4 regions of the Devosia sp. A449 genome follow, and region 1 is predicted to be linked to each of the others. Evidence: predicted binding sites of a transcription regulator. Region 1 holds the regulator's gene; each other region holds the start of a gene.
What was found. The regulator PhoB, encoded in region 1, activates phosphate uptake and scavenging genes when phosphate is short. The targets are predictions, from matches to a motif close to TGTCATNNANCTGTCAT.
Positions count from the first base shown of each region.

Region 2: a site for PhoB is predicted at 6,525-6,541, ahead of ACX3OW_RS16870 (HAD-IIA family hydrolase). Genes of this name have one in related genera too.
Region 3: a site for PhoB is predicted at 7,166-7,182, ahead of ugpB (sn-glycerol-3-phosphate ABC transporter substrate-binding protein UgpB). Genes of this name have one in related genera too.
Region 4: a site for PhoB is predicted at 6,480-6,496, ahead of ACX3OW_RS01975 (DUF2794 domain-containing protein). Genes of this name have one in related genera too.

Region 1 is NZ_JBTMWU010000003.1:634,413-642,336, reverse strand. Features, by position in the region: gene pstC (phosphate ABC transporter permease subunit PstC) at 1-260, shown strand, start outside; gene pstA (phosphate ABC transporter permease PstA) at 263-1,627, shown strand; gene pstB (phosphate ABC transporter ATP-binding protein PstB) at 1,698-2,480, shown strand; gene phoU (phosphate signaling complex protein PhoU) at 2,507-3,217, shown strand; gene phoB (phosphate regulon transcriptional regulator PhoB) at 3,367-4,068, shown strand; gene ACX3OW_RS12340 (MFS transporter) at 4,236-5,861, opposite strand; gene ACX3OW_RS12335 (aldehyde dehydrogenase family protein) at 6,039-7,478, opposite strand; gene ACX3OW_RS12330 (fumarylacetoacetate hydrolase family protein) at 7,502-7,924, opposite strand, start outside.
Region 2 is NZ_JBTMWU010000006.1:208,109-216,032, forward strand. Features, by position in the region: gene ACX3OW_RS16840 (CehA/McbA family metallohydrolase) at 1-298, opposite strand, end outside; gene ACX3OW_RS16845 (ABC transporter ATP-binding protein) at 308-2,074, opposite strand; gene ACX3OW_RS16850 (ABC transporter substrate-binding protein) at 2,133-3,677, opposite strand; gene ACX3OW_RS16855 (ABC transporter permease) at 3,780-4,688, opposite strand; gene ACX3OW_RS16860 (ABC transporter permease) at 4,685-5,605, opposite strand; gene ACX3OW_RS16865 (metallophosphoesterase family protein) at 5,598-6,464, opposite strand; gene ACX3OW_RS16870 (HAD-IIA family hydrolase) at 6,623-7,348, shown strand; gene ACX3OW_RS16875 (MurR/RpiR family transcriptional regulator) at 7,358-7,924, shown strand, end outside.
Region 3 is NZ_JBTMWU010000006.1:217,305-225,228, reverse strand. Features, by position in the region: gene ACX3OW_RS16935 (M24 family metallopeptidase) at 1-81, shown strand, start outside; gene ACX3OW_RS16930 (GNAT family N-acetyltransferase) at 81-608, shown strand; gene ACX3OW_RS16925 (YidB family protein) at 702-1,205, shown strand; gene ACX3OW_RS16920 (DeoR/GlpR family DNA-binding transcription regulator) at 1,255-2,025, opposite strand; gene ACX3OW_RS16915 (glycerophosphoryl diester phosphodiesterase) at 2,027-2,767, opposite strand; gene ugpC (sn-glycerol-3-phosphate ABC transporter ATP-binding protein UgpC) at 2,796-3,836, opposite strand; gene ugpE (sn-glycerol-3-phosphate ABC transporter permease UgpE) at 3,842-4,690, opposite strand; gene ugpA (sn-glycerol-3-phosphate ABC transporter permease UgpA) at 4,705-5,589, opposite strand; gene ugpB (sn-glycerol-3-phosphate ABC transporter substrate-binding protein UgpB) at 5,691-7,019, opposite strand; gene ACX3OW_RS16890 (hypothetical protein) at 7,384-7,704, opposite strand; gene ACX3OW_RS16885 (SgcJ/EcaC family oxidoreductase) at 7,855-7,924, shown strand, end outside.
Region 4 is NZ_JBTMWU010000001.1:404,435-412,358, reverse strand. Features, by position in the region: gene ACX3OW_RS02010 (DsbE family thiol:disulfide interchange protein) at 1-61, opposite strand, end outside; gene ccmD (heme exporter protein CcmD) at 58-222, opposite strand; gene ACX3OW_RS02000 (heme ABC transporter permease) at 219-980, opposite strand; gene ccmB (heme exporter protein CcmB) at 1,137-1,790, opposite strand; gene ccmA (heme ABC exporter ATP-binding protein CcmA) at 1,787-2,395, opposite strand; gene acnA (aconitate hydratase AcnA) at 2,592-5,264, shown strand; gene ACX3OW_RS01980 (DUF1223 domain-containing protein) at 5,517-6,254, shown strand; gene ACX3OW_RS01975 (DUF2794 domain-containing protein) at 6,513-6,890, shown strand; gene ACX3OW_RS01970 (GNAT family N-acetyltransferase) at 7,185-7,682, opposite strand; gene ACX3OW_RS01965 (Bax inhibitor-1/YccA family protein) at 7,773-7,924, opposite strand, start outside.

The sequences.
Region 1 (7,924 bases):
TGGCCGTCAGTCGCGCCGTCGGCGAAACCATGATCGTGGTGCTCGCCGCCGGCAATTCGCCGGTGCTGCGCGGCAACCCCTTCGAGCCGGTCGCCACCATCACCGTCTCCATCGTCAATCAGCTCACCGGCGATACCGATTTCGCCGGACCGCAATCGCTGGTCGGCTTTGCCCTCGGCCTGACGCTGTTCGTCATCACGCTGGGCCTCAATATCGTCGCCCTCTACATCGTCCGCCGCTTCCGGGAGCAGTACGAATAGTCATGACCGACATGCTCGCCACCACCGCCGCTGCCTCCGCCGAACGCACCAAGCGCATTCGCGCCAGCCTGCAGCGCCGCCACCGCAGCGAGGCCATTTTCCGTGGCCTTGGTCTTGCCGCCGTCATTCTGGCGCTGGGCTTTGTCGCCCTGCTGTTCACCGATGTGCTGCGCAAAGGCATCCCGGCCTTCACCCAGGCCAATCTGCACCTCGCCATCACCTATGATCCGGAAATCATCGATATCGACCCCGCCCCGGTCCGCGTCGATGGCCAGTCCGACGCCGATTTCCGCGCCGCCAATCTCAAATGGCAGCGCGATCTGGCCCTGCTCAACTGGAACAAGGTGATCGAGGCAAGCCTCCGCCAAGCTGCTCCCGCCGGCTACGAGATCGACACCAAAGCCCTGCTCACCATCGCCGAAACCAACGCCCGCCATCAAGTGCGCGAGATGTTCGTCGCCGATCCCTCCTTGCTCGGCCAGACCGTCGAAGTCGACCTGCTCGCCTCGGCCAATGCCGCCAACTGGATCAAGGGCAATATCGACCGCTCGCTCGGCGACGCCCAGCAGCAGCTCACCCCGGCCGCCCGCGCCCTCATCGATATCTTTGAGGAAAACGGCACCGTCTCCAACGGCTTTGCCTGGTCGATCTTCACCAATGTCGATAGCCGCGCCGCGCCTGCCTCCGCCGGCCTGCTTGGGGCTTTCGTCGGCACCCTGTGGATGATGCTGATCGTCATCGTTCTGGCCGTGCCCATCGGGGTCGCCAGCGCCATCTACCTCGAAGAATTCGCGCCCAAATCCCGGCTGACCGATTTCATCGAGGTCAATATCAACAACCTCGCCGCCGTGCCCTCCATCGTCTTCGGCCTGCTCGGCGCCGCCGTGTTCATCAACTGGATGCATCTGCCGATCTCCGCCCCCATCGTCGGCGGTCTGGTGCTCACTTTGATGACGCTGCCCACCATCATCATCGCCACGCGCGGCGCGCTGCTTGGCGTCTCCCCGGCTCTGCGCCAGGCTGCGCTCGGCATGGGTGCCTCCAAGACCCAGATGGTGTTCCATCACGTGCTGCCGGTCACCTTCCCCTCGATCCTGACCGCCACCATTCTCGGCGTCGCCCATGCTTTGGGCGAAACCGCGCCGCTGCTGCTGATCGGCATGAAGGCCTTCGTCGCCCAGGTGCCGATGACCCCCTTCGATCAGGCCACTGCCTTGCCGGTGCAGATTTACCTCTGGCAGGGCAATGAAAACCGCAATTTCTTCGAACCCCGCACCGCCGCCGCCATCATGGTCCTGCTTGCCGTGATGATCTGCCTCAACGGCGTTGCCATCTACCTGCGCTCGCGCCTCGAAAAGCGCGCCTAGCTAAAGGACATCCCAAATGGATATGGTCGCCAGCACGGTTAAGATGACCCAGCAATCAGTGAATAGCGCAATGAACCCCATCGACGCCCTCGACCGCCCGATCCGCCTCACCGCCCGCGACGTCACCGTGCATTACGGTGCCAAGCAGGCCCTGTTCGGCATTTCGATCGACATTCCCGACCGCGCCGTCACCTCCTTCATCGGCCCCTCCGGCTGCGGCAAGTCCACCTTCCTGCGCTGCATCAACCGCATGAACGACACCATTGACGGCGCCAAGGTCGGCGGCGTCATCAAGCTCGACGGCGAAGACATTTACGATCCCAGCCTCGACGTGGTCGAACTGCGCGCCCGCATCGGCATGGTGTTCCAGAAGCCCAATCCCTTCCCCAAGTCGATCTACGAAAACGTCGCCTACGGCCCCAAAATCCACGGCCTCGCCCGCTCCAAGACCGACCTCGACGAAATCGTCGTCAACTCGCTGCGCAAGGCGGGCCTGTTCAACGAGGTCAAGGATCGCCTCAACGAGCCCGGCACCGGTCTGTCCGGTGGCCAGCAGCAGCGTCTCTGCATCGCCCGCGCCATTGCCGTCGGTCCCGAAGTCATCCTGATGGACGAGCCCTGCTCGGCCCTGGACCCCATCGCCACCGCCATCATCGAAGAGCTGATCGACGAGCTGCGCGAAAACTACACCATCGTCATCGTCACCCACTCGATGCAGCAGGCCGCCCGCGTCAGCCAGAAGACCGCGTTCTTCCATCTGGGCAATCTGATCGAGGAAGGCGTCACCGAAGACATCTTCACCAATCCGGTCAACAAGCAGACCCAGGATTACATCATGGGCCGCATCGGCTAACGCCCGCGCCCTAAGAGGAATTACCCATGTCCCCGACTGGCACCGACCATATCGTTACCGCCTATAGCGACGAGCTGACGCAACTGGCCCAATCCATCGCCGAGATGGGCGGCCAGGTTGAAGTCGCCATCGAGAACGGCACCAAGGCCCTGCTCAAGCTCGACCGCGAGCTGGCCGACCTCACCATCATCGCCGATCAGCGCATTGACGACATGCAGCGCCAGATCGACGAAATGGCCGTCTCGATGATCGCCCGCCGCCAGCCCATGGCGTCCGACCTGCGCGCCATCATCACTTCCATCCACGTCGCCAATGACCTCGAACGCGTCGGCGACATGGCCAAGCAGTTGGCCCGCCGCTCGCTCAAGCTCGAAGGCCTCAATCTGCAGCCCAGCTTCTATAACGGCGTCAAGAACATGACGGCCTTGGTGCTGCGCCAGATCAAGGATGCGCTGGACGCCTATGCCAGCCGCGACGCCGCCGCCGCCATCGAAGTGTGCAACCGCGACGACGAGGTCGATGCCATGCACACGTCTTTGTTCCGTGAGCTGCTGACCTACATGATGGAAGACCCGCGCAACATCACGCCCTGCACCCATCTGCTGTTCTGCGCCAAAAACCTCGAACGCATCGGCGACCACGCCACCAACATCGCCGAGCGCGCCTATTACCTGCAGACCGGCAAGCAGCTCACCAGCGAAGTCCAGGAACTGCAACGCACCCAGCTCAAGGCCTGATCGGCCTTTCCTCCCCTCCCCCTTGAGGGGAGGGGTCGGGGGTGGGGGTCCATCAGTGACCCGCCAAACCACCCCCTCCCCAGCCCTCCCCTCAAGGGGGAGGGAGATACAAATCGAACGCCGGCGCGCCGGCCCAAGGGGAGCCCCCCATGCCCGCCACCATTCTCGTTGTCGAAGACGAAGGCGATATCGCCATCCTGCTGCGCTATAATCTGGAAGCCGAAGGCTTTGCCGTCGTCACCGCCGAAACCGGCGACGAGGCCCAGCAGGCGGTCCAGGACAAGCTGCCCGACCTGATCCTGCTCGATTGGATGCTGCCCGAAATCTCCGGCATCGAACTGTGCCGACGCTTCCGCGCCCGCGAGGAAACCGCCCGCGTGCCGATCATCATGCTCACCGCCCGCGGCGAGGAAGAAGAGCGCGTCCGGGGCCTCGCCACCGGGGCCGACGACTATGTGGTCAAGCCCTTCTCGGTCCCCGAACTGATGGCCCGCATCCACGCGCTGTTGCGCCGCGCCAATCCCAATCTGGTTACTGCTGCGCTCAAGGTTGGTGATCTCGAACTCGACCGCACCACCCACCGCGTCCGCCGCGCCAGCCGCGACGTCCATCTCGGCCCCACCGAATATCGCCTGCTCGAATATCTGATGCGCCACCCCGGCCGCGTCTATTCGCGTGAACAATTGCTCGATGGCGTCTGGGGCAATGACGTCTATGTTGATGAGCGCACCGTCGACGTGCATATCGGCCGCCTCCGCCGCGCCATCAATCGCGGCAAGGACACCGACCCGATCCGCACCGTCCGCGGCGCCGGCTACGCCTTCGACGAACGCTTCGCCCAGGTGGCGTAAACCCACGGGTGAGCACCATCCCACCCCAAAACGCGGTGTCATCCCGGTCTTGAGCCGGGACCCATCCTGAGATCCAGCCACCGGTTCCATTTCAGGCTGGGCCCCGGCTCAAGGCCGGGGTGACATCGTGGGTGGGCCAAATCTCTACACGTCTGAGGGGTGCCCCCTCAAACCTCCGGAATATCCCTTAACGGCGTATCATCGCTCAGCGGCACCGTCTGCCGTTCGATCAGCCGATGCACCTTCGGCGGCTCGGTCCCCCGATGCAGCGCCCGCAGCTGCTCGCTATTCTCCGCATCCGCCTTGGTGCGCCGCAGATTGTGCCGCACATAGTCGATCCAGGTCGGCACGTGATAGGACTCGGTCCAGATATCGGGATGTTCAAGATCGCGCAGCAGCGCCCATTGCCTGGCCCCGTCGCGGATACGGATGCGGCGCCGCGCCGCCATCAGCGAGAGCAGGCGCGGAATGTCTTCCTGGGCGATGCGATAATCGATCATCACCATGATCGGCCCGCTGCGCGGTCGCATATCGAGTTTCAGGACCGGCTCATTGAAGGTGTCGAGCGGGTTGAGGTCCCGCGAATTGAACTCCGGCAGCGGCAGCCGGAACCCGACCAGCCCACACACCAGCAGCACCAGGCTCGCCATCACCAGGGCGGCCCCCAGCCCGAAGCCATCCGCGCTGGCTCCCCAGACCCAGCTACCCATCGCCATGCCGCCGAACGTGGCGGTCTGATACAGCGAGAGAGCCCGCCCCACCACCCAGCGCGGCGACGACAGCTGGATCGAGACATTGAACAGCGACATCGCCAGCACCCAGCAGCCGCCCGCGGGCAGCAGCGCCAGATGGCTCAGCAGCGGATCGCGGCTCAGCCCGAGCCCCACGCAACTGATGGCAAAGCCGGCACAGGCGAACCGCACGATCACTTCATTGCTGAACCGCTCGCGAATACGGCCATTGAGAAACGCGCCGCCAATCGCCCCCAGCCCGAAGCAGCCCAGCAGCGTGCCATAGACCATCGGGCCGCCGCCCACATATTCACTCGCCACCGAAGGCAGCAGCGCCAAAATCGACACCGCAGCCAGCCCGAACAGGAAGCTGCGAAACAGCACCGTCGTCAGGTTTGGCGACAGCGACACATAGCGCAGCCCCGCCAGGATGGCGCTGCCGAAATCTTCGCGCGGCAGCCGGTTTGGCACGTAATCCGGCTTCCAGCGCAGCAGCGCCACCGTCAGCGGCAGATAGCTCAGCGCATTGAGCGCGAAGGCGGCCGCCGCACCGGCCAGCGCCACGATCACCCCGCCAACCGCGGGGCCGACGCTGCGCATCATGTTGAAGCCCATGGCGTTGAGCGTCACCGCGCCCGGCAGGTCGTGCCGGGGCACGATATCGCCCATCGAAGCCTGCCAGGACGGGTTGAACAACGCCGTGCCGCAGCCGATGAGAAAGGTAAAACTGAGCAACAGCCAGGGCGTCAGCAGCCCCATGAACGCCATCACCGCCAGAACCGCCGAAACCAGCGCCAGCCCGATCTGGGCGATGATCATGACGATGCGGCGGTCGAAATTATCGGCCAGCGCACCCGAGGCCAAGGAAAATACCATGATCGGCAGCGTGGTCGACGCCTGCACCAGCGCCACCATGTTGTGCGAGTCCGTCAGCGTGGTCATCATCCAGCCGGCGCCCACCGACTGCACCAGCCCGCCCAGATTCGATACCAGCGTCGCCGTCCACAGCAGCCGGAAGGTCTCGTGCTTAAACGGTGCCAGCACGGACATTCGCTCAGCCATTACGCACTCTCCCGCTTCACATCGCCTCTAGCTCCGCCATGTGGCCGAACCAAGCCCACAATGGGAGAGAATGCTCTGCTTCGCCAGCCACTAAGTGGCTGGTCCGCTATGTGAAAACGCTCGGGCATAAAAAAACCCTCGGGCCGGGCCCGAGGGTCAAACTCATCGCAGCGCGGATTAGCCGGCTGCGGTGTAAGCCGTCTTCACCACGGTGAAGAACTCCGCCGCATACTTGCCCTGCTCGCGCGGGCCGTAGCTCGAGCCCTTGCGGCCCCCGAACGGCACGTGGAAATCGACGCCGGCGGTCGGCACGTTGACCATCACCATACCGGCTTCGGCATTGCGCTTGAAATGCGTCGCATATTTCAGCGAGGTGGTGACGATGCCGGCGCTGAGGCCGAACTCGGTGTCATTGGCCGTGGCCAGTGCTTCGTCATAATCCTTGACCCGGATGACCGAAGCCACCGGCCCGAAGATCTCTTCGCGGCTGATGCGCATCGAATTGGTCGCTTCGGTAAACAGCGTCGGCTGCAGGAAATAGCCTTCGGTCGCCGACTTCACCAATTCGCCACCGGCCACCAGCTTGGCGCCTTCGGCCTTGCCGATGGCGATATAGTCGGTGTCCTGCTTGAGCTGGCTGGGGTCAACCACCGGCCCGATTTCGGAATTCGCGTCCAGCGCATGACCGACCCGCAGATTGCGCGTCCGCTCGGCCAGTGCCTCGACAAACTTGTCGTGGATGCCTTCGGTGACGATGACGCGCGACGATGCCGTGCAACGCTGCCCGGTCGAGAAAAACGCCGACTGTGCCACGCTCTCGACGGCGGCCTTGAGGTCGGCGTCGTCGAGCACCACGGTCGGGTTTTTGCCGCCCATCTCAAGCTGGAACTTGCGGTTATGCTCAATCGAAGCCGCCGCAACGCGCTTGCCGGTGCCCACCGAGCCGGTGAAGCTGATGGCGTTGACGTCCTTGCTGTCGAGCATGGTCTGGCCGACCACCGAGCCCTTGCCCATCACCAGGTTAAGCACACCCTTGGGCAGGCCGGCCCGCACCAGGATATCGACAATCGCCCAGGTCGAGCCCGGCACCAGATCGGCCGGCTTGATCACCACGGTATTGCCATAGGCCAGCGCCGGCGCGATCTTCCAGGTCGGGATGGCGATCGGGAAATTCCACGGCGTGATGATGCCGATCACCCCGACCGGCTCACGGGTGATTTCCACACCCACGCCGGGGCGGACAGACGCAAGAACTTCGCCAGCTTGCCGCAAGACTTCGCCTGCGAAAAAATCGAAGATTTGCGCCGCGCGGGTCACCTCGCCGATGCCCTCGGGCAGGGTCTTGCCCTCCTCACGGCTGAGCAATTCCCCAAGCTCTGCCTTGCGTTGCAGGATTTCCTGACTGGCTTTGCTGAGGATCGCATGACGCTCCAGAATGCCCGAACGCGACCAGGCCGGGAATGCAGCCTTGGCAGCAGCAATGGCTTGCTTGGTGTCTTCGACGGTAGCGCGGGCGTAAACCCCCACAACTTCAGCGGTATTCGACGGATTGATGTTCTCGATCCCGTCGGAACCCACCCATTCGCCATTGATCAGATTCTTGTGCAATTCAGCCATTTGGGAGTGCCTTTCGGAGGGAGCTAAAGAAGATCGGCCTTGGCCAGGTCGCGCAGCAAATGGCTGGCGCCATAGGTCCAGGGCGGACATTTGGTGGAGAGGTTCACCCTGTTAGATAGGGTGCCCAGCGTCGAAGTCGAGATGGCAACCACGTCGCCGAGCTTGTGGGTAAAGCCCTTGCCGACGCCGCCGCGATCCTTCACCGGAGCGAACATCGTGCCCAGGTAAAGCACCAGCCCATCAGGATATTGGTGATGCCCGCCAATGGTCGCAGCCACCAGGGATTCCGGGGTTCGCGAGATCTGGCTCATCGAGGAATGCCCGTCCAGCACGAAGCCGTCCTCGCCCTCGACCCGCAGCGCAATCTCGGATTGCTTGACCGTTTCCAGCGTAAAATCGCCGTCGAACAGGCGGATGAACGGCCCCAGCGAAGCCGAGGCATTATT
Region 2 (7,924 bases), on a different contig from region 1:
CAAAGCTGGCGGGCAGACCGACCGCCAATATGTGCCAGATATCGCCCAGATGGGTCGAGGGCGCGTGCAGCTCGGCGCCGATGATGGTGGTGAAGCCATCTGTGCGATAGGGCGCGGTGTCGGTCAGCGGGTAGCTGAACTGCGGCAGGAAGTGATCGGACACGCAGAGGAAGTCATAGCCGTTGGCCTGATAGCGGCGGCAAACTTCTTCTGGCGGCAAGGCACCGTCCGAACGGTTGGAATGGGTGTGCAGATTGCCGCGAAAGAAGCGACCGGGGGCAGCGAAAGTGTCGAGCATTGGTAATTCCTAAGCAGCGAGAACGAGATGGCCATCACCCAGATCGTCGTAACGCAGCGCCGGGGCCGCATAGTCGATTGGGTGAATAGGGGACGGCAGCGGCACGTTGGGCGGCACGCCCAGATTGTGCCGGCGCGGATCGGGATTGGGCACCGCTGACAGCAAGGCGCGGGTGTAGCTGTGTTGCGGATTCTGGAAGACGGCGGCACGCGGGCCGATCTCGACGATCTGGCCCATATACATAACGGCGACGCGGTGGCTCATGCGCTCGACCACCGCCATGTCGTGCGAGATGAAGAGATACGACATGCCCAGTTCGGCCTGTAGCTCGAGCAGAAGGTCGACGACCTGGGCCTGGATCGACACATCGAGCGCCGAGACGGGCTCATCAGCGACGATGAGCTTTGGCGACAGGGTTAGCGCCCGCGCGATGCAGAGGCGTTGCCGCTGACCGCCGGAGAATTCGTGCGGGTAGCGCTCCAGATGCTCTTCGGACAGCCCGACGCGGCGCAGCAGGCCGATGACGCGATCCTGAATGCCGCTGCCGGAATCGACATTGTGGATCAGCAACGGATCGGCGACCTGCTCGAACGCGGTCAGGCGCGGATCGAGCGCGGCATAGGGGTCCTGAAAAATGATCTGCATATCGCGGCGCTTTTCGCGCAGCTGTTCGGCCGGCAGGGTCAGAACGTTCTCGCCATCCAGCACCACCGATCCGGAATTGGGCTGCACCAGCCGCAACAGGCTGCGTCCGGTGGTGGATTTGCCGCAACCTGACTCGCCAACCAGCGCCAGAGTCTCCCCCGCAGCCAGCGAAAAGCTTACATCATTGACGGCGTGAACATTGGCCACGTGCCTGTTGAATATCCCCCGCCGCACCGGGAATTGCGTCACCAGATTGCGCACCTCAAGCAGCGGCCGAGTGGGCGCCGGCGCGTCGCCATGCGGACCCACTGTGCCGGCCATGGCGCCAAGTCGGGGCACAGCGGCCAGCAACTGGCGCGTATAGGCCTGCTGGGGCGAGGCAAACAGCGTCTGTACCGCCGCTTCCTCGACCTTGCGGCCGTGACGCATGACGACAACGCGGTCGGCGATCTCGGCCACCACGCCCATATCGTGGGTGATGAACAGCATCGCCATGCCCTCCTCGCGCGCCAGCACCCGCATCAGATGCAGGATCTGCGCCTGGATGGTCACGTCGAGGGCCGTGGTCGGCTCGTCGGCGATGAGCAGGCGCGGCGAGCAGGCCAGCGCCATGGCAATCACCACGCGCTGGCGCATGCCGCCGGACAGCTCATGCGGAAACTGGCGAAACCGCCTGGCCCCGTCGGGAATGCGGACTTTCTCGATCAGTTCCAGCGCCGCCTGGTCGGCTTGCGCCCGAGATACCGACCGATGGGCACGAACGGCCTCGGCGATCTGATCACCAATGGTGAAGACCGGATTGAGGCTGGTCATCGGCTCCTGAAAGATCATGGCGATCTCGTTGCCGCGGATTTCGCGTAACTGCGCGGTGCTCGCCTGGGCCAGATCAATGGTCGACCCATCGCGCCGCGTGAACTGCACACTGCCTTTGGCGAGCTTGCCACCATTATAGCCGGTGAGTCCCAGGATCGACATGGCGGTGACCGACTTGCCCGAGCCGGACTCGCCGACGATTGCCAGGCATTGCCCGGGCGCCACGTCGAAACTCAGCGCGTCGACGGCGGTGAATGGCCCCTTCTCCGTATCAAAGGTTACGGTCAGGTCCTTGAGACTGAGCAGTGGCTGGGTCACGGCAGAAACTCCGATGGGAGAATGGCCGGCAGGACAATCCCGCCGGCCAGGATTGGCATCAGTCGATCGACAGCGAACCGGCGCGGAAATCGAGCACATAGGGGATGTGGCCGGGCAGCGGCGCCCAGTTGACACCCTGGCGGACGCCATAGGCCTCATAGGGTTCGTAGAGCGGCAGAACCGGGGCTTCGTCCTTCACATAGGCCATGATCTCGACATAGGCGGCCTTGCGTTCCTCGATATCGGTCGAGTAGCGGAAGCGATCCCACAGGCCCTCATAGGCCTCGTTCGGCTGCCAGGTATTGCCGATGCGCGCGCCACCCGGCGCCCACATGGTGCCGTAGGAACCGGCCGGATCGGCGAAATACATCGGGTTGGACCAGTTGCGGGTTTCGACTTCCGACAGCTCGCCCCAGGCATTGGTGACGTTGAGCGTCATCTCGACACCCACGGCGGCCCACATCTCCTTGATGGCCTGCGCGGCCAGCAGACCATTGGTGTAATACACCGCGTCGGTGTCGAAGCGGATCGGGCTGCCGTCATAACCGGCTTCGGCCAGCAAGGCCTTGGCCTTTTCGGGGTCGTATTCGAAGGTGTCGAGCTCAGGCATATGGAGCTCGCCAAACTGGGAATAGCTGTGGCTGGAGGGAACCACGGCCTTGCCGAGCCACAGGGCTTCGTTGAGCAGATCGCGGTCGATGGCATAGCTCAGCGCCTGGCGAATGCGCTTGTCTTCGAGCTTGGGGTTCATCGCGTTGAAGATGACCACATGGAACAGCGGCGTCACCGCGCCTTCGACCCGTAGATTGGGATTGGATTCGATCACGCCGGCCTGATCGGGCGGGATATTGGTGATGATGTCGACTTCGCTATTGGCCAGAGCGGTTAGGCGCGTGGCCAGTTCGGAAATGCGGCGCATCTCGAAACCTTCGAGCGGAGCCTGCTCGCCGTAATAGTCGTCGAAGCGCTCGTAAACCAGGTTTTCGCCGGGCTGGAAGCTGGCGATGCGGTAGGGACCAGTGCCCATCGGCGCGAGGGCAAAGGCTTCAAAGTCGGCGATTTCGGCCACCGCCGGGTCGCCGGTGAGCCCCATGATATAGGCCTTGGGCACGATATAGCCCTGCTGGGTGTTGAGCAGGATTTCAAACAACGGCTCGGGCTTATGGGTGGTGAAGCGCACCTTGTAGGCGTCGAGCGCTTCTACCTTGGCGAAATTGCCGAAGAACTGGGTCTTGATCGACTGATATTCGGGCGTGAGGGCATCGATGATGCGGTGGAACGAGAACACCACGTCCTCAGCGGTCATTTCCGAACCATCGTGGAATTTGACGCCTTCACGCAAGGTGACTTCGAGCGTGGTGGGCGAGGTCTGCTCCCAGTCGGTGGCGAGACCAGGCGAAAACACCGCGCCAGCCTGGCTGTAGTCCTTCTGGATCAGCGGATCGAAGGCATTAACGTAGTTCTGCGAGCCAACATTGGAGTGGTCGCGGCCCGGGTCCACAAAGGAGGACATGTTCTGAGTGCCAACGGTCAGTTCGGCGGCGGCGAGACCGGTGCTGCCGAGCAGCAAGGCGGCGAGAGAGGCGATCAGGCGGGTTTTCATTTCCAACAATCCTGGGTTTTGAAGACAAGGCTCTCCCGCTCTGCGGCCATGCAGACTCTGAGAAGCGGGAAATTCGGGGGACGGCGGCGCGCGGCCGCCGGTTTATTTGAGGCGCACGTCGAGCGTGTCGCGCAGCCAGTCGCCGATCAGCAGCACCAGCAGGGAAACCAGCATGATCATCAGCGACGGCAGCAGGGCAATCCAGGGGCTCGAGGCCAGATAGTCGCGGCCAAGCCCGACCATCGAGCCCAGTGTAGCGGTCGGCGGCTGCACGCCGAGGCCGAGAAAGGACAGCGCGGATTCGGTGAGGATCAAGCCCGAGAAGGTCATGGTCCAGATGACCACCAAGGGCGAAGCGATATTGGGCAGTACGTGCCGCAGCAGGATGCGGGGCCGCGAAGCGCCGGCGGCAATGGCGGCCTCAATGAAGGGCATGCGCGAGATGGTCAGCACCTGAGCGCGGACGATACGGGCATAGCTTTCCCAACCCGCCAGCCCGATGACGCAGACCAGGACCGGGAGCGAGTTGCCCAGCAGGGCGATGGTGAACAGGGCGATCAGCGTGAACGGTACGGCGATCTGGACGTCGACCATGCCCATGATGAAGGCGCCGACACGACCCCGGCCATAGCCGGCGATGATGCCGAGCGTCGTGCCCAGCACCAGGCTGATCAGGCTGCCGATCAGCGCGATGCCCAGCGTCAGTTGCAGACCGTAAAGCAGGCGCGAGGTCAGATCGCGACCCAACTGGTCGGTACCGAGCAGATGCTTGGGCACCGCCCCGTCCATGCCCACCGGCGGCTTCAGCCGGGCGAGCAAGGCCTGGGAATTGGGATCGTGCGGGGCCAGCACCGGCGCCAGAATGGCGACCAGCACGATGCTAACGAAAGCCAGGAGGCACAGCTTGATGGGCAGCGAAGTCTTGCGCCAGATCACGGCCAGCCGGTTGCTGGAGGGGCGGCGGCTGGTGGCAGGACGGAACGAGGGAAGCGGCGAAGCGATATCTGTCATGATGCGACTTTCACGCGTGGGTCGATGGCTGCGTAGAGCAGATCGACGATGAGAGAGACGACCACCACCATGCCGGCGATCAGGATGACGCCGAATTGCAGCACGGGGTAATCGCGCCCGATGGTGGCGTAGACGATCAGGTCGCCGACGCCCTTGGTTGAAAAGATGGCTTCCACCAGCACACAGCGCGCCACCATATTGGCGACCTGCAAGCCGATGACGGTCACCACCGGCACCGCTGCGTTGCGCAGGGCGTGCTTGCCGATAACCTTGTATTCCGGCAGGCCCTTGGCGCGGGCCGTGCGCAGATAATCCTGCCCCAGCACGTCGAGCATGGCGTTGCGGGTGAAGCGGATGATTTCCGCCAGCATGGGCAAAGCGAGAACAATGGCCGGCATCAGGAAATGCAGCGGTGTCGCCGCGCCAGAACTGGGCAGCCAGTGCAGCTGGAACGAGAAGACCAGGATCATCAGGATCGCCAGCACGAAATTGGGCGTGGCATAGCCCATGAAGGCCAGCGTCATCACCGACGACCCGACTGGCCCCTTGCGGTCCAACGCAGCAACGATGCCCATCGGTACCCCGATCACCACAGCCAGAAACAGGCCATAGCCAAACAGGCGCAGCGTATTGGGCAGGCGCTCGGCATAAATGGCGATCACCGGTCGACGTTCAGCCAGGCTCACCCCAAAGTCGCCGGTCACCAGGCCCTGAAGGTAGGTCCAGAACTGGACCCAGGCCGACTGGTCCAGCCCATAACGCGCGGCCAGCGCCGCCTGGATCGCCGGGTCAGATCCGGGTGGCAGCATCATCTCGACGGCATTGCCGGTGAGCCTAGTGGCGCAGAATACCGCCACGATGACCACGGCGATGGTGATGAAGCCGCCGACAGCCCGACGGGCAAGGAACTCAAGCATCTTCGCTGACCGCAGCGGCGGCCTCGGCCTGACGGAACGGAGCGTGCGGCGCCAACCAGGGCCGCGCACCGGAAGCCCGGAAGGGCACGCGGGCGTAGAATGGGTCCTGGCCATGCACCGTCAGGCTCAACTGGCCATCGGCGATCTCGAGCAGCGACCAGGCGGCGGCCGGCTCCGGCATGGTGGTAAAGCGCTCGCTCAGCGACTGCACGGTGATGTGCTGGATGCCGCGAACCGGCGTGATGGTGTTCCAATGGACATGCCCGGAAAGCCAGGCCGCGGCCCGGCCAGTCGCTTCCACGGCGGCGCGCACCGCGTCGTGGTCGGGATAGGTAGAGTAGCCCGGATTGCGTTCGAAATAGTAATTGCCGATCTGCGAATGCCCGGACAGCGGCACATGGGTGGCGATGATCGCCGGGCGCTCATCCTGCTCCAGCGCCGCCACCAGCCAATCGAGGTGAGCCGCACCGGTGGGCTGAAAGCCTGGCGGCACGAGGCGCACATCGGGTTGCCAGGCGATCAGGCGAAAATCGCCAAGATCAATGACCCGGCTCGCCATTGAGCAACCGAAGATGGCCTCGTTGTCGGCAATGCTCAGATTGGCAACGTCGTGGTTGCCCAGCAGATGGACGCGCGGTCCGGCGAACCGGGCCAGCCGAGCCACCACTTCGGTCATCGCGGCGGCATCGGCCTCGGGGCCGGTGTCGGAGATATGGTCGCCCAGATCGAGCACCAGATCAGCGCCCTGCCCTTCCGCCCAGGTCACGAAGTCATCGACCACCGCCAGGGCGTCCCAGCCCTCTTTCTTGGTATGCGACAGCGGGCCGTGATGGATGTCGGTGATGATTGCGATCTTCATGTCTGCCTCGCTGCTCGGCGGAGAATTGCCGTTTGGTGAGGCCAGCGATAACGGGCTTATGTGACAGTAAAATGAAACATGCTCATTTAATGATGTTTGACAAATTGAGGAAAACTCAACACCCTAAAGCGATCGACAAGGAGGCTGATTTGCAGCTTATGACGCGCGCCGCCGGCTATCTGGTGGACCTCGATGGAACCCTGATCAGCGGCAATCTGGTGCTGCCGGATGCGCGCTGGCTGCTGGCGCAGGCCGCCGACCGCTACATGCTGGTCTCCAACAATAGCGAGCACACGCCCGAACTGCTGTGCCGGCATTTGCGCCGCATGGGCCTGCCGGTGCAGCCCGATCGTATCGTGCTGGCCGGGACTTCGGCCATTGACCTGATTGCCCGCAACCAGCCGGGCGCAAGCCTGCTGCTGCTCGGTAGCCAGGCCTTGCGGAACTACGCCAAGCGGCAGGGACTGGATGTGGACGGCACAACCTATGATGTGGTGCTGGTGGCGCGCGACCGGCGCTTCAGCTATGCCCGACTGGCCCGCGCTGCCGAAGCCTTGGCCGGCGGCGCCACGCTCTATGTAGCGTGCCCCGATCGCAGTCACCCCGGCAGCCATGGCCAGCCAGTCCCCGAGGCTGGCGCTTTGGCCGCTGCCGTCATGGCCGCAGCCGGCGTGACCCGCCATATCTGTGTCGGCAAACCCGAACCGCTGCTGTTCGAGGCGGCGTGCCGGCGCCTCGGTATTGCGCCACGCGAGGCCATCATGATCGGCGATAATGCTGACACTGATGGCGAGGGTGCGCGGCGGCTGGGCATGGCGTTTGTGCAGGTGCGCAACGGCGATATCCGCTCCGGCTTCGACGTTCCGTTGAGAATAGCTGTCTAGGATCTGACCATGAGCCGAAACTCCGAACCATCGCTCAGCGGCGTGCTGGATCGCCTGGCGGCGCTGAAGTCCGGCCTGCCCCCCGCTGCAAGGCGCATCGCCGATTTCATCGAGGCCAACGCGCAGGATGTGGTGCATATGTCCGTCACTGAAGTGGCTGAGGGCGCCAATGTCAGCGAGGGCAGCGTGATTGGGCTGTGCCAACAATTGGGCGCCCGCGGCTTCCAGGAGGTCAAGCTGTCGCTGGCGCGCGATCTGGTCCAGCCCATCCAGTTCATCCATGAAGACCTGGCGCGGGGTGACTCGGCTGCGACCGTGATCGACAAAATTTTCCAGTCTGACATGCAGGCGCTCGACGACACCCGCAAAGCGCTCGACGCAGTTGCGCTTGAACGCGCCGTGCAGGCCATCCGTCAGGCAAAACGCGTGGAAGTTTTCGGCATCGGCAGCGCCGCCCCGATCGCCGAAGACGCCAATTATCGCCTGCTGCGCATCGGCATCAATTCACGGGCCGCCGTCGACAGTCACGTCCAGGCTATCACCGCGTCTCTCGCCGGCCCCGATGTTGCCGTGCTG
Region 3 (7,924 bases), on a different contig from region 1:
GAAGAGATCGTCATCATCCGCAATGGGGTTGCCGAAATCCTCTCCGACATGCCGCGCGACGCCGTGGTCGGCGGCGTCTGATGGTTGCGCCGACGCTGCAGACCGAGCGGCTCATCCTGCGGGGTCACACCGCCGATGATCTTTCCGGCTGCAGCCGGCTTTGGGCCGATCCCGAGGTCACCCGCTTCATCGGCGGGCGGCCCAATACGCCCGAGGAAGTATGGCGGCGCATCCTTGCCTATGCTGGCCATTGGCAACTGCTGGGTTACGGATATTTCCTGGCCACCGACCGGCAGACAGGGGAGGTCGTCGGCGAATTCGGCCTCGCCAATTTCCAGCGCGAGATCGATCCGCCCTTTGGCGACACGCCGGAGGCCGGCTGGGCCATGCTGCCGCACTATCACGGCAGGGGCCTCGCGCGCGAAGCGCTGACGGCGCTGCTGGCCTGGGCCGACCCGTCGGTGCCCCGCTCGGTCTGCATGATCGACCCGGACAATGCCGCCTCGCTCCGTCTCGCTGCGGCGCTCGGCTATGTCGAATATGCTCGCACCAATTATAAGGGTGATGCGACGGTCCTGCTCGAGCGCCTCGCTTCGCGCGCCGACTGATCACAGCTGCGGCGGCGGGGAACTTTCACTCCCCAGCCTAGTTCTGTTCTCCATCATCTAAGGAGAACGACTATGGCTCGTGGAATGCCCTCAATGACTGCGCTTCTCGGTCTGCTGGCGGTTGCCGGCTATCAGAACCGCGACAAGATCGGTGAGTTCCTCCAGCGCCAGCAGGCCGGTCACACCGGCGTCGGTGATGGTTCGGCCCAGCCCGCCATGGGCAGTGGCCAGCCGGGCGGCAATGCCAACAATCTGGGCGGCGCGCTGGGCGATCTGTTCAGCGGCGATAGCAGCAATCCCAATTCGCTTGGCAATGTGATCAATGCCGGCCTCGGCAGCCTGCTCGAAACCTTCCGCGCCAACGGGCAGGGCGATGTCGCCGATTCCTGGGTCAAGGACGGTCCGGCCCGCCGCCTCGAGACCGATCAGCTGGCGCAGGCTATCGGCCCCGAGACGCTGGATGATTTGCAAAAGCAGACTGGCCTAACCCGCGACGAGCTGCTCTCGCGCCTGTCGCAAAACCTGCCCGATGCCGTCGACAAATTCACCCCGGATAGCCGTATCCCCAGCACCGAGGAAGCCTCGAAGCTGATCTAGCGCCCCGTGACAATGCTTCCTGCGGACTCAGTCTGCGGGAAGCGCTTTGCTAGCACAGCACGACGGTGACGCCGCTCTTGAGCAGGCTCTGTTCGGTGGCCGCCTGGGGCGGCATCGCGTCGGTCACGAAATAGCTGAATTCCGATAGCGAGGCCACGCGGACGGCGGCGGTGCGCATCCATTTGCTGGCATCGGCGGCCAGATAGCGCGTGCGCGAATTCTGCAGGATGGCTGTGGTGATCTGGGCGTCTTCATAGCTGAAATCGAGCGCCCCGCTGGTGGGGTGCAGCCCGCCGGCGCCGACCACGGCATGGGTGGCGTGGAATTTTTCAAAGTAGCGGATGGTTTCGGGGCCGACCACGTCGCGGTCATTGGCGCGCCACACGCCGCCGGCCAGATGCAGCTCGATGCCAGCCATCTCACCCAGGATCAGCGCCACCTCGATATTATTGGTCACCACCGTCAGCCCGACATGCAGGCGCAGCGCCTCAGCGGTGAAGCGCACGGTGGTGCCGATGCCCAGAAACACCGTCGAGCCATTGGGGATGTCTGCAGCGATGCGGGCGGCAATCCGGCGCTTGGCGTCGCTATGCAGGCCGGCGCGGGCATTGATCGGGGTATTTTGCGGCATCACCGGCAAATCGACCCCGCCATGCAGCCGCCGCGCCAGCCCCAGCGCGCAGAGCACATTGATATCGCGGCGAATGCTCTGCGTGGTCAGGCCGTATTCCTGCGCCAACAGGTCGATCTGCTGCGCCCCCCGCGCGCCGATGCGCGCCAGGATATCGTTCTGCCGGTGGGAGAGCTTGGGGGCCGACATCTTATTCCAGGAACAGGCGGGGATTGTCGGAAATGACGCCGCCCAGCCCGGCATCCCAGAAGGGAGCCATTTGTGCCGGATCGTTGCAGGTCCAGGTGCGGACGACGATGCCGCGCTCCCGCGCCCGGTCGAGCACGTTGAAGCTGAGCGCCCGGTAGTGCAGGTGGATGGCGGTGGCCGGAATGGCCGCGACGACATCCAGCCAGTCGGCGGGCAACTCGCTCCACAGCATGGCCAGCTCGTAAGACGGGTCGAGCTGGTGCATCGCCTTGAGGCATTCGGCATCAAAGCTCGAGATCATCACCCGCACGCTGGGCGGGCGATTGCGCAGGCAGTCATGCACCGTGCGCGTCAGCTGCTCGAGCGATTTGTGATGCTCGTGCTGCTTGATCTCCACATTGACGTTGATGCCCAGCTCGGCCAATGCATCCAGCACTTCGGGCAGGGGCGACAGCTTTTCGCCCCGGAATTCCGGGCCAAACCAGAGGCCGGCATCGAGCCCCGCCAGATCGGCGGCAACGATGTCGCCCAGCGAACCCTTGCCACTCGTGGTGCGGTCGAGCGTGACGTCATGGATCACCACTGGCGTGCCATCGGCGAGCAGGGCCACGTCGAGTTCGACCCAGGTAGCCCCCTGGTCGCGCGCCGCGCGAAAGGCGGCGATGGTGTTTTCCGGGGCCACGGCAGAGGCGCCGCGATGAGCTTGAACTTCCTCGGTGCTGCGAGGGCGGCGTTCGGTCATTGTCTTATTCCCTGATGGCGCGCCCGTTTCAGTCGGTGCGGCGCCCGGTTTCACGATTGAACGGATGCAGGTCCGTCGAGTTGACATAGAGCGACGCCAAAGCGCCTTCGCGCGTTGCCGTACGCGCCGGCACGGCGGCGACGATCACCTGGCCACTGCCGTCCAGCCGCATATGCAGATGGGTCTCGCCGCCGATTGGTTCGTAGAGCTCCACCGTGGCATGCAGTGTGATATGCGGCTCTTCGGGTGGGGCCATATGGATGGTGTCGGGGCGGATGCCCACCAGATCCGTGCCAGCGGGCAGATTGAGTTCACCCTTGTCGCGCAGATAGTCGATATCGATCAAATTCATCGGCGGCGAGCCGATAAAGCCGGCGACGAACAGCGTCTCCGGCCGCTCATAGAGGGCCAGCGGCACGCCCACCTGCTCTATGCTGCCGCCATTCATCACCACCAGCCGGTCGGCCAGGGTCATGGCTTCGAGTTGGTCGTGGGTCACGTAAACGCTGGTGGTGGCGAGGCTCCGCTGTAGGCGCTTGATTTCGATGCGCATCTGCCCGCGCAGCTTGGCATCGAGATTGCTCAGCGGCTCGTCGAACAGGAAGGCCTTGGGCTGGCGGACGATGGCGCGGCCCATGGCGACACGCTGGCGCTGCCCACCCGACAATTGCCGCGGACGGCGGTCGAGAAAGGCGTCGATTTCCAGAATCCGCGCGGCTTCGTTGACGCGGCGGTCGATTTCGTCGCGCGGGGTGCCGCGGTTCTTGAGCCCATATTCCAGATTGCCGCGCACCGTCATATGCGGATAGAGCGCATAATTCTGGAACACCATCGCAATGTCGCGCTCGGCCGGCTCCTTGTTGTTGACCACCGCACCATCGATGGAAATCGTGCCTTCGGTGATGGTTTCGAGGCCGGCGATCATCCGCAGCAGGGTGGACTTGCCGCAGCCCGACGGCCCCACCAGCACGACCAATTCCCCATCGGGGATGGTCAGGTCGACGCCGTGGATCGCGGTGACGGCGCCGGCATAGACCTTCTTGACGCCTTTGATGTCGATGCTTGCCATTGTTATTATTTCTCCGTTTCCACAAGGCCTTTGACGAACAGGCGCTGCATCGAGATGACGACGAGTACGGGGGGCAGCATGGCCAGGATGACGGCCGACATCACCAGATGCCAAAGCGGCTCGGAGTCGGCACTGGCGGCCAGGCGCTTGATGCCCATGACGATGGTGTAATAGCGGCTGTCGGTGGTCACCAGCAGCGGCCACATATACTGCACCCACCCGAAGATGAAGAGGATGACGAACAGCGCCGCGATATTGGTGCGGCTCAGTGGCAGCAGGATATCGCGGAAGAACTTGATCGGTCCGGCACCATCCACCCGCGCGGCCTCCATCAGCTCTTCCGGAATGGTCAGGAAAAACTGGCGGAACAGGAAGGTCGCCGTGGCCGAGGCAATCAGCGGCAGGGTCAGGCCCAGATAGGAATTGAGCATCCCAAGATCCGCCACCACCTTGAAGGTGGGGATGATGCGCACTTCGACCGGCAACATCAGCGTGATGAAGATGACCCAGAACGCCAGCAGGCGGAACGGGAACTTGAAATAGACGATGGCATAGGCCGACAGCAGCGAGATGGCGATCTTGCCCACGGCGATGGTCACCGCCATGATCAGCGAGTTCATCATCATCACCCAGATCGGCGGCGCGCCGGAACTGGTGAGGCCTTCATTCCAGATGGTGCTGTAGTTTTCGACCATATGCGGTCCAGGCAGCAGCGGCACGACGCCGCTGACGAATTCACCCGGACCATGGGTAGAGGCGATGAACGCCAGATAAACCGGAAACACCACGATAACCACACCGATGATCAGCACCAGGTGGGTGAGGAAATCCAGGAAGGGTCTGTTTTCAACCATGTTGTGTCAGCCCCTTAATACTGTACGCGGCGTTCGACGAAGCGGAACTGCACGACGGTGAGCGCGATGACGATCATCATCAAAATCACCGATTGGGCCGCCGACGAGCCGATGTTCAAATTCAGCACGCCGTCGGTATAGACCTTGTAGACCAGGATATTGGTCGCCTGGGCCGGACCGCCCATGGTGGTCGCGTCGACGATGCCGAACGTGTCGAACATGGCGTAGTTGATGTTGATGATCAGCAGGAAGAACGTCGTGGGCGAGATCAGCGGGAAGACGATGGTCCAGAACCGCTTGAACGGGCCAGCGCCATCAATGGCAGCGGCCTCATTGAGTGATTGCGGCACCGATTGCAGCCCGGCCACGAAGAACAGGAAATTGTAGGAAATCTGCTTCCAGGCCGCAGCGATGATGATGAGGATCATCGCCTGGTTGCCCTCGATACGATGGTTCCAGGCAATGCCCATGCCGCGCAGGATATAGGGCGCGATGCCAATGGACGGGTTGAAGATGAACCACCACAGAATGCCCACCACCACCGGCGCAACCGCATAGGGCCAGACCAACAGGGTGGTGTAGATTTTGCCCGAGCGCAGCAGCCGATTGACCGCGACGGCCATCAGCAGGGAGACCGCCATCGCCAGAATGGTCACCGACAGGGCAAACAGGGCGGTGCGGCCGAGCGAGCCGAGATAGTTCGGATCGGCGAAAATCTTCCGGTAGTTTTCCAACCAGATGAAGGTGGTCTTGAAACCGAAAGGGTCTTCGCGCTCGAACGAGGACTTAACGGCCTGCAATGCGGGCCAGATGAAAAAGATCAGCGTGACCGTCAATTGCGGCGCCAACAGCGCATAGGGCAGCAGCTTGTTGGGAAATACGGTGCGTTTGGTCTGCATGGGTCCTCGCACGGGCTACTGACGGAAAGCCGCAATGGGCCATCCGCCAGCTTAGCGCATGGAAAACGGGGCCGGATTTATCCGGCCCCGACTAAAGTTCGTTACTGATTGGTCGTTTCGAATTCGCGCAAGATCTCGTTGCCACGGGAAACGGCTGAGTCCAGAGCTTCCTGGGCCGTCTTGTTACCAGCGAGCAGCGCTTCGAATTCCTCATCAACCACGGTACGAGCCTGGCTCAGATTGCCAAAGCGGACGCCCTTGGAGTTGGCGGTCGGGGTGCCACGGGTGATCTGCTTGATCGCCACGTCCGAACCCGGGTTGGCTTCGTAATAGCCCTGCTCAACGCCCAGATCATAGGCAGCGTTGGTGATCGGCAGGTAGCCAGTGAACTGGTGCCAATCGGCCTGAACTTCAGGCTGGCTGAGATAGGTGAAGAACTCAGCAACGCCCTTATAGACCTCGGCATCCTTGCCGTTGAGCACCCACAGGGTGGCGCCGCCGATGATCGAATTCTTCGGATCGGTGGTCACGTCGTCATAATAGGGCAGGGGCGCAAAGCCGACTTCGAAGTCCTTCGAGTTGGCGATCACGCCAGCGCGCGAGCCCGACGAGTTCATGTAGATGGCGCATTCGCCCGAGTAGAATTTCGGTGCGGCATCAGGACCGCCGACCGGGCCACCATACTGGTAGAGACCTTCGTCCGACCACTTCTTGAGGTTTTCCCAATGCTTGACCTGGACCGGGCCGTTGAAAGTGAATTCGGTGGCCAGGCCGCCGAAGCCATTCTCCAGCGTGCCATAGGGCTGGTCGTGGATGGCCGACAGGTTTTCCAGTTGGATCCAGGAGATCCAGGCACTGCTCAACCCGCAATTGGCGGCGCCGGAATCGACGATCTGGTTCATGAAAGTTTCGACTTCGGCCCAGGTCTTGGGCGCGACATTGGGGTCAAGGCCGGCTTTTTCGAAGGCGGTCTTGTTGTAGTACATGATCGGGGTGGACGAGTTGAACGGCAGCGACAGGATGTTGCCGTCTGTGTCCGAATAATAGCCCACGACGGGGGCGAGAAATGCGGTCGGATCCCATGGCTGACCGTTTTCGGTCATCAGTTCGTAAACCGGCTTCACGGCGCCCTTGGCTGCCATCATGGTGCCGGTGCCGACTTCAAAAACCTGCACGATGGCGGGCTGCTCATTGGCGCGGAACGCTGCGATCGCGGCGGTCAGGGTTTCGGGATAGGTGCCCTTATAGGTGGTCACGATCTTGTAGTCTGGCTGGCTGGCGTTGAAGCCTTGAGCGATCGATTCCAGCTTCTTGCCCAGTTCGGCATCCAGTGCGTGCCACCAGGAAATTTCGGTCTGCGCGGTGGCGTGGGGTGCGGAAGCAAGAGCGGCGATCACGCCGGCCGTCATCAGCAGCGCTAGTTTCTTCATGGGGTGGTTCCTCCTGTTATTAAGCAAAGGATCTCCGTCCTCGCGTGCCAAGTCGTAGCAACGCGATGTTCATTTGGCAAAGGGAGATGTTCAAGTGAACGTTGGAGCGGCGTTATTCGCCGCGACGAGACCCTTAGGGTGTTCATATGAAGGTCGTGTGACGGGCCGATTGCTGGGCGGTCATACAGCAGACGCGGGCGTGCAATCGCCGCCATAGGCCGCGACGGATGCCGGCGATGTCAGGAAGAACGCCCCACGCGCGTGCCAACGGCGTCCCGCGATCCGTTGGATCGAGCAGGACGTCGGCCGATTGCTGGGAAGAACTGCCGGCCCGGTGGTAACCCCGCCGGGCCGGCAGCGCTATCTAAGCTGCTTTTTTGAAGGCGGCCGGCAGTGGCCATTGCCACACCCGGAAAGGCGCTGGCGCGCGGTCTGCGTCGCCGTCGATCTGCGCTTTGGAGAGACCGAACATGCAGCGCCAGCCATCGTCCGAAATCCGAAAGTCATTGCGCTTCGGATCGGTCTGGGACGGCACGACAGCGGCCAGGCCAAGCCCGAGCAACGCGTCGAGATGGGCCCGGCCAAAGCCAGGATTGGCGTCGCTATGCGCCGGTATTTGCTTGTGTTTCGACAGCGCCAGTAGGGCCGCGCGTTCATATATGTTCAGAATATAGGGCTTGCTCATGATGGACGAAGTGTCACCGGACGAAGTTAACAAGGTGTTTCTTCCAGGCCCCCGATTCGCATTAAGCGACCCGGAGCGCGATTTAACCGCGATCTCGACCGCCGAAGCCGCTAAGTTCCCAGTGATTGACGATCACGAGAAGAGGCCAGCTTGAACTACAGCCCACTCAACGAACAGGAAAGCATCGCGCGCGTTTTCGTCGAGGCCTGGGGGCAGCGAG
Region 4 (7,924 bases), on a different contig from region 1:
ACACCGCCACCAGCGCAATCAGCGCGATCAGCGGCAAGCCGAACAACACATAGCGCATCATTTGGCGGGCCGCCGGCGCGGATTGCTGGCCTCCAGCCGGGTGAGCTTCTTGTCGGTACTGCTGGCGTCGTAGAGCGTCCAGGCAATCAGTCCAGCCACGGCGATGGCGACGCCGAGATAAGCCCAGATGATGAAAGCGGCGTGGGGTCCCAGATCGATCATGCGCCAGCTCCCTGTGCGGCCTGCCGCGCCAGATTGGTGACCCGGCGGCGCTTGATTTCAGTGTGCATGGCTTTGAGCTGCAGCGTGATGAACAGGAATGTAAACGCAAAAAACATCACGAAAAGCGGCGTCAGGATCGAGCCCGGCATGGTCGGCCCATCGGCCCGGAACACGCTGGCCGGCTGGTGCAAAGTGCTCCACCAATCCACCGAGAATTTGATGATCGGAATATTGACCGCACCCACCAGGGTGAACACGGCAATGACGCGGGCGGCGCGCAGCTGATCGTCAAAGGCGCGCCACAGCGCGACAATGCCGAGATAGATGAACAGCAGCACCAGAGTGGAGGTCATGCGCCCGTCCCACTCCCAGAAGGTGCCCCAGGTCGGGCGGCCCCACAGCGCGCCGGTAAACAGCGCCAAGGTGGTGAACATGGCGCCCAGCGGGGCGGCGGTCTTCATCGAGACGTCGGCCATCGGGTGACGCCAGACCAGCGTGCCGATCGCCGAAATGGTCATCACCACATAGACGAACTGGCTGAGCCAGGCATTGGGCACGTGGACATACATGATGCGCACGGTGTCGCCCATCTGGTAGTCCTCGGGCGAATTGAAGAAGGCGAACCACAGCCCGACGCCGAACAGCAGCGCGGTGACAATGGTCAGCGGCCACAGCAGCGGCTTGGTCCAGATGACGAACTGCCCCGGATGGGCAATCCGCTGCCACCAGCTGAGCTTGGGTGCGGTGTCTGTTGTCATCTGAATGTCCGGCTCCTTCGTCCCCTCCCCCTTGAGGGGAGGGACAGGGTGGGGGTCCTTCGGTCTGTGCACTGAACCATCGACCCCTACCCTCGGTCCCTACCCTCAAGGGGGAGGGAGGCGATGAGGGGGGTGCAGTGACAAACACCAGGCTGTCTAATCTTCGCTTGAGCTTATCGCAAGCGCGGCGGCGAAGGGAGCCAGTGCCACGGCCATGAGGCTCAATGCCGCAAGAAACAGCAGCGCGGCACTGGATTGGGCATGGGTGATACTGCCGACGCCGAAGATCAGCACCGGGATCGACAGCGGCGCAATCAGGATCGGCGCGATCAGCCCGCCGCGCCCGATCCCAACGGTCACCGCCGCGCCCACGGCCCCGAAGGCGGCCAGCGCCGGCGTTCCGGCCAGCAGCGAAATCAGGGTTTTCCAGAAGGCGTCCAGCTCCATCGCCAGCAACACCGCCAGCACCGGGCTGGCGACGATCAGCGGCAGGGCCGAGACCAGCCAATGGGCGATCAATTTTGCGGCAACCACGGCGCTGAGCGGCAGTTCGCTCTGCCGCAACAGCACCAGACTGCCGTCTTCATGATCGGGGCGGAACAGCCGGTCGACGCCGAGCAGCATGGCGAGAAACGCGGCGATCCACACCACGCCCGGCGCGATGGCGGCGAGCAGCACTTTGTCGGGGCCGACGGCAAAGGGCACGATGGCGCCGACAATGATGAAGAACAGCACCAGCGTCAGCATGTCGCCGCCGCCGCGCAGCGCCAGCCGCAATTCGCGGCTGAGCATGGCGCCAAAAGCCCTCATGCCTGCGCCCCCAGCGTCAGAGTGTCCAATCGGCTCGGGTCGGGCAGGGTGATCGGATCATGCGTCGCCGCCAGCACTAACCCGCCACGATCGAGATGACTGTCGATCAGCCCAGTCACCAGCGCGTGGCCTTCCACATCCAGCGCCGCCGTCGGTTCGTCGAGCAGCCACAGGGGCCGCCGGCTCACCAGCAGGCGGGCCAGCGCCAGCCGCCGCGACTGCCCGGCCGAGAGGTAACCGGCATCCAGTTCGGCCAACGGACCCAGCCCCACTTGCTCAAGCGCCGCCAGGGCGGCAATGCCATTGGCGCCGTTGAGCTGGCCCCAGAAATCAAGGTTTTCTCGCACCGTCAGCCGGGGTTTGACCGCATTGCGGTGGCCGCAATAATGCAGTTGCGGCCCGGCCTCGGGGTCCACCCCTTCGAGGGCAAACCCACCGGCCATTGGCGTCACGATACCGGCCAGGGTCAGCAGCAGCGTCGACTTGCCGGTGCCATTAGGGCCGCGCAGCAGCAGGCATTGCCCGGGCGCGACGGTGAAGTCGAGGCCGGTGGCCAATGCGACGCCGCCGCGACCGCAGCTCAGGCTTTGGGCGTGCAGGCGCAACGGGGGATAGACTTGCCAATCGGTCATGGCCCCATCTCGTATTGAACCCAAGGTCGGGCTGGCAAGCCCAATCGTCTTTCTCTATAAGCCCTTATAGATTGGACTCATTCCAGGGAAGGCGGCGCTTTTGCGCGGTTTTCGGGCATTTTGTCCGGGCCGGCGCGCCTGCTGCACCAGATAATAAAGGGCGGAAACCATGACCTCGGTAAACAGCTTCAAGTCGAAATCGACCCTGGTGGTCGGCGACAAGACCTACACCTATTACTCCATCGAAGAAGCCGAAAAGAACGGCCTCCAGGGCGTCTCCAAGCTCCCGCACTCGATGAAGGTGGTGCTGGAAAACCTGCTGCGCTTCGAGGACAACCGTACCGTCACCAAGGCCGATATCGAGGCTGTGGCCACCTGGCTCGTCACCCGCACCTCCGAGCATGAAATCTCCTACCGTCCGGCCCGCGTGCTGATGCAGGACTTCACCGGCGTCCCCGCCGTGGTCGATCTGGCCGCCATGCGCGACGCCACTGCCAAGCTCGGCGCCGATCCGCAGAAGATCAATCCGCTGGTGCCGGTCGATCTGGTCATCGATCACTCGGTGATGGTCGACAGCTTCGGTAGCCCGCTCTCCTTCGGCCAGAACGTCGAGCTGGAATATGAGCGCAATGGCGAACGCTATGAGTTCCTGCGCTGGGGCCAGTCGGCCTTTGACAATTTCCGCGTCGTGCCCCCCGGCACCGGCATCTGCCACCAGGTGAACCTCGAATATCTGGCGCAGACCGTGTGGACCAAGGACGAGAACGGCGAAACCGTCGCCTATCCCGACACGCTGGTCGGCACCGATTCGCACACCACCATGGTCAATGGCCTGGCCGTGCTCGGCTGGGGCGTCGGCGGCATCGAGGCCGAGGCCGCCATGCTCGGCCAGCCGATCACCATGCTGATCCCCGAAGTCGTCGGCTTCAAGATGACCGGCAAGATCAATGAAGGCATCACCGCCACCGATCTGGTGCTGACCGTCACCGAAATGCTGCGCAAGAAGGGCGTGGTCGGCAAGTTCGTCGAATTCTACGGCCCGGGCCTTGATTATCTCAGCCTCGAAGATCAGGCGACCATCGCCAATATGGCTCCCGAATACGGCGCCACCTGCGGCTATTTCCCGGTCGACGCCGATACGCTGAAATACCTGACCACCTCGGGCCGCGCCGATGCGCGCGTGGCGCTTGTCGAAGCCTATTCCAAGGCGCAGGGCATGTTCCGCGACGCCAGCTCACCCGATCCGGTGTTCACCTCGACGCTCGAACTCGACCTCACCACCGTGGTGCCATCCATCTCCGGCCCCAAGCGCCCGCAGGACCGTATCGCCCTCGACAACGCCAAGCAGGCTTTCGCCGCGGCTTTGCCCAAGGAATTTGGCAAGACCGACGATCCGCGCATTGCCGTTGACGGCGCCGATTACACCATCGGCCATGGCGACGTGGTGATCGCTGCCATCACCTCCTGCACCAACACCTCCAACCCGTCCGTGCTGGTTGCTGCCGGTCTCGTCGCCCGCAAGGCCCGTGCGCTCGGCCTCGACTCCAAGCCCTGGGTCAAGACCTCGCTGGCCCCCGGTTCGCAGGTCGTCACCGACTATCTCGATAGCGCTGGCCTGTCCGAAGATCTCGACGCCATCGGCTTCAACCTCGTTGGTTATGGCTGCACCACCTGCATCGGCAATTCCGGCCCGCTGCCGGCGGAAATCTCCAAGGCCGTGCAGGAAGGCGATCTGGTCGCCGCTTCGGTGCTGTCGGGCAACCGCAATTTCGAAGGCCGCGTGAACCCGGATGTAAAGGCAAACTTCCTTGCCTCGCCGCCGCTGGTTGTGGCTTACGCCATCGCCGGCTCGATGAAGATCGACATAACCAAGGACCCGATCGGCATCTCCAAGGATGGCAATCCGGTCTATCTGCGCGATGTCTGGCCGACCAACCACGAAGTCGCCGAAATCGTGCGTCAGCACGTCACCAAGGAAATGTTCCAGGGCCGCTACTCGGACGTCTTCAAGGGCGACGAGAATTGGCAGAACATCGTCATCGAAGGTGGCGAGACCTATGGCTGGAATTCGTCCTCGACCTATGTGCAGAACCCGCCCTATTTCGAAGGCATGACGATGGAGCCCAAGCCCATCACCAATGTCGAAAAGGCCAAGGTGCTGGCGCTGTTCCTCGACTCCATCACCACCGACCACATCTCCCCGGCTGGCTCGTTCAAATCCTCGACCCCGGCCGGCAAATACCTCGAAGAGCATCAGGTCGCGCCGCGCGATTTCAACTCATATGGCGCCCGTCGCGGCAATCATGAAGTGATGATGCGCGGCACCTTCGCCAATATCCGCATCAAGAACCAGATGCTGGATGGCGTCGAGGGTGGCTACACCCGCGGCCCCGATGGCTCGCAGATGGCCATCTATGATGCAGCCATGGCCTATCAGGCCGCCGGCACGCCGCTGGTGATCTTTGCCGGCAAGGAATATGGCACCGGCTCGTCGCGTGACTGGGCCGCCAAGGGCACCAATCTGCTCGGCGTCCGCGCCGTGATTGCCCAGTCCTTCGAGCGCATCCACCGCTCCAACCTGGTCGGCATGGGCGTCATCCCGCTGCAGTTCAAGGATGGCGAGAGCTGGCAGACGCTCGGCCTCGATGGCACTGAAACCATCGATATCGACGGCGTCACCGCGATCGCGCCGCGCGCCCAGGTCAATGTTCGCATCACCCGCGCCGATGGCACGGTGCTTAATGTCGAAACCCTCTGCCGCATCGATACCGCCAACGAGCTCGACTATTACAAGCATGGCGGCATCCTGCACTACGTGCTGCGCAGCCTCGTCGCCGCTTAAGGCTTCGGCTTATTCACTTTGCAAATGGCGGCCTCCGGGCCGCCATTTTTGTTTGGCGTGATCGCCAAAGCCGCCCCATCCCCAATGTCACCCCGAACGCGATCGGCACCTCTCCCTCGAGGGGGAGGTTGGGAGGGGGTGAGAGCCTCGATGTCCGGAGCAGCAACCCCAGTTCACTCTGACGGCAGAAACTCCGCCTCTCACCCTCTTTTGACTAGCGAGCTTCGCCGCCCCCGGCTTACAACACTGCTCATGACGATCAGACCCCTTTTCGGCACCCTCCTCGGCCTTGTCGCTTTCGCTGCCCTGGCCCATCCGGCCGGCGCCGACTCCACGCGGGCGCGACCCAAGGCGGTGGTGGAATTATTCACCAGCCAGGGCTGCGCCTCCTGCCCACCCGCCGACGCGCTGCTCACCATGCTGGCGGCCAGGGATGACGTGGTGGCGCTCGCCTATCACGTTGATTATTGGGACTATGTCGGCTGGGAGGACACCTTCGGCACCGCTGCCTATTCCGACCGCCAGCGGGCCTATGCCAAGAGCTGGGGCTCGTCGCGGATCTACACCCCGCAAATGGTGGTCAATGGCGCCAAGGCGGTGGTCGGCTCGCGCCGCAGCGAGGTGCATGGTGCGCTGGACGGGGCCAGCCTGCCGCTGGCCGTCGATATCGTCCGCGAGGGCGATATGCTCAAGATTTCCATTCCGCCCAATACCAGCCTCGACGACGCGGTGGTCTGGATGGTGACCTATCTCGACCGCGCCGACGTCAAGATCGACACCGGCGACAATGCCGGCAAGGCGATGGTCTATACCCAGGTGGTGACCGGACGGCAGGTTCTGGGCATGTGGGAAGGGGCCAGTGGCGCCCATCTCAAGCTACCTTTGCCCGAAGTGTTCAACGAGGTCAGCACCGGCATCGCCGTCATCGTGCAGCAGGAACGCCAGGGCCTGCCCGGCCCGATTCTGGGCGCCGCCAGCTTCGAGCGCTGACGCGACCAAAAAAATCCCGCTCCTGGGCACAGGAGCGGGGAGATTGGTCAACTAATTGGGAGGCTGGCACCCGGGCTTCTGGGTTTGGGGGCTCGGTCGGCCCAGATGCCAGCCACTGGAGGCAATGACCCATTGATGACGCTGCATTCGGGCATCCGCAGGGACAGAATGTGACCGAATTGGGGTATTTTGAGCCTATTGCCAACTCGGGCAATTGCCGTAATCATGACGGGGTGATGACAGGGAGCTAGGGCTGGCTTGCAAAGTCCGGCAAACGACAGCAAGGCAAAGCTGGCATTGGTGCATGTGGGAGACCCACAGCCCGCGCGCGGCATTCAGCCCATCGTCGCGTTCGATCGACGCGAATTGATGCAGATTCTGTCGGTCTATGGCAGCCATGTGATCCGCGGCGAGTGGCGCGATTACGCCATGGATTTCCTCAAGGACCGGGCGCTGTTTTCCATCTATGCCCGCGTCTCCGAGCGCCCGCTCTATGTGGTCGAGAAAAACCCCAAGCTGCGCAATCGCCAGGGCCAATATCTGGTCAGCAACCAGCAAGGCCTGATCCTGCGCCGCGGCCACGACCTGGCTCAAGTCCTCCGCGTGCTTGACCCTCATCTCGTCGTGGTGGGGTGAGGCTTCGCCTCGGGCTTTTCAACGCACTCGATGTCATCCCGGCCTTGAGCCGGGACCCATCCTGAGATGGTTCAGCCGGCGTAATCTGGAGATGGGCGAGATCGGGGATGGGAGGTCGCTCCCATTGGGCAGAGGAAACCGGCAGCTGCGTCTGCAACATTGGCGTACCTGAACCAACCTGCGAAAATCCCGGCATGATGGCGAGGCGGCTGTCTCACTAACTAACTATCCATCGAGGCAGCGCCTCGCCATCATCGCTCGAAACCCGCACACAGGCGGCGCTTTGGCACGCCGCTACAGCCCCAGCTGCAAATGCTCGATATCCAGCCAGCGGTCGAATTTGAACCCCACCGCCTCATAGCGCCCCACAGGCCGAAAGCCGAATTTCTCATGCAGGCGAATGGAATTCTGCGTGCCCGCCGTGATCACCGCAATCATCTGGCGAAACCCGAATGTTCGCGACTGGGCGATCAATTCGCTCAGCAGCGCACTGCCGAGCCCCCGGCCGGTAGCGTCGGGATGCAGGTAGATCGAATCCTCGCAGGTGAAGCGATAGGCCGGGCGCGGGCGATAGGTCGAGGCATAGGCATAGCCCAGCAGCCGGCCTGCGTTCTCGGCCACGATCAGCGGATGGCCGAGGGCAACGAGATGGCCGAATTTTTCCGCCATCGCCGATTCGCTGGGCGGTTCGGTGTCGAAGGTGACCGTGGAGCTGTCCACATAATGGCGGTAGAGCGCGGTGATGGCGGGCAAATCGGCCCAGGCAAACGGGCGGAGCAGATGGTCGGACACTTGGGTGTTCCAGACAAAGAAAAGGACCGCAGCTGTTGTAAGCTGCGGTCCAATTTGTCGTCCAATAAAATCGCCGCTTGGGCGCCGATGTTACTCGCGATTGCCGAACAGGCGGAGCAGCATCATGAACAGGTTGATGAAGTCGAGATAGAGGCTCAGCGCGCCCATGATGGCGCCCTTGGCCATCACGTCGGCGCCGTGGGCCTCGTTGTAGCCTTCCTTGATCTTCTGCGTGTCATAGG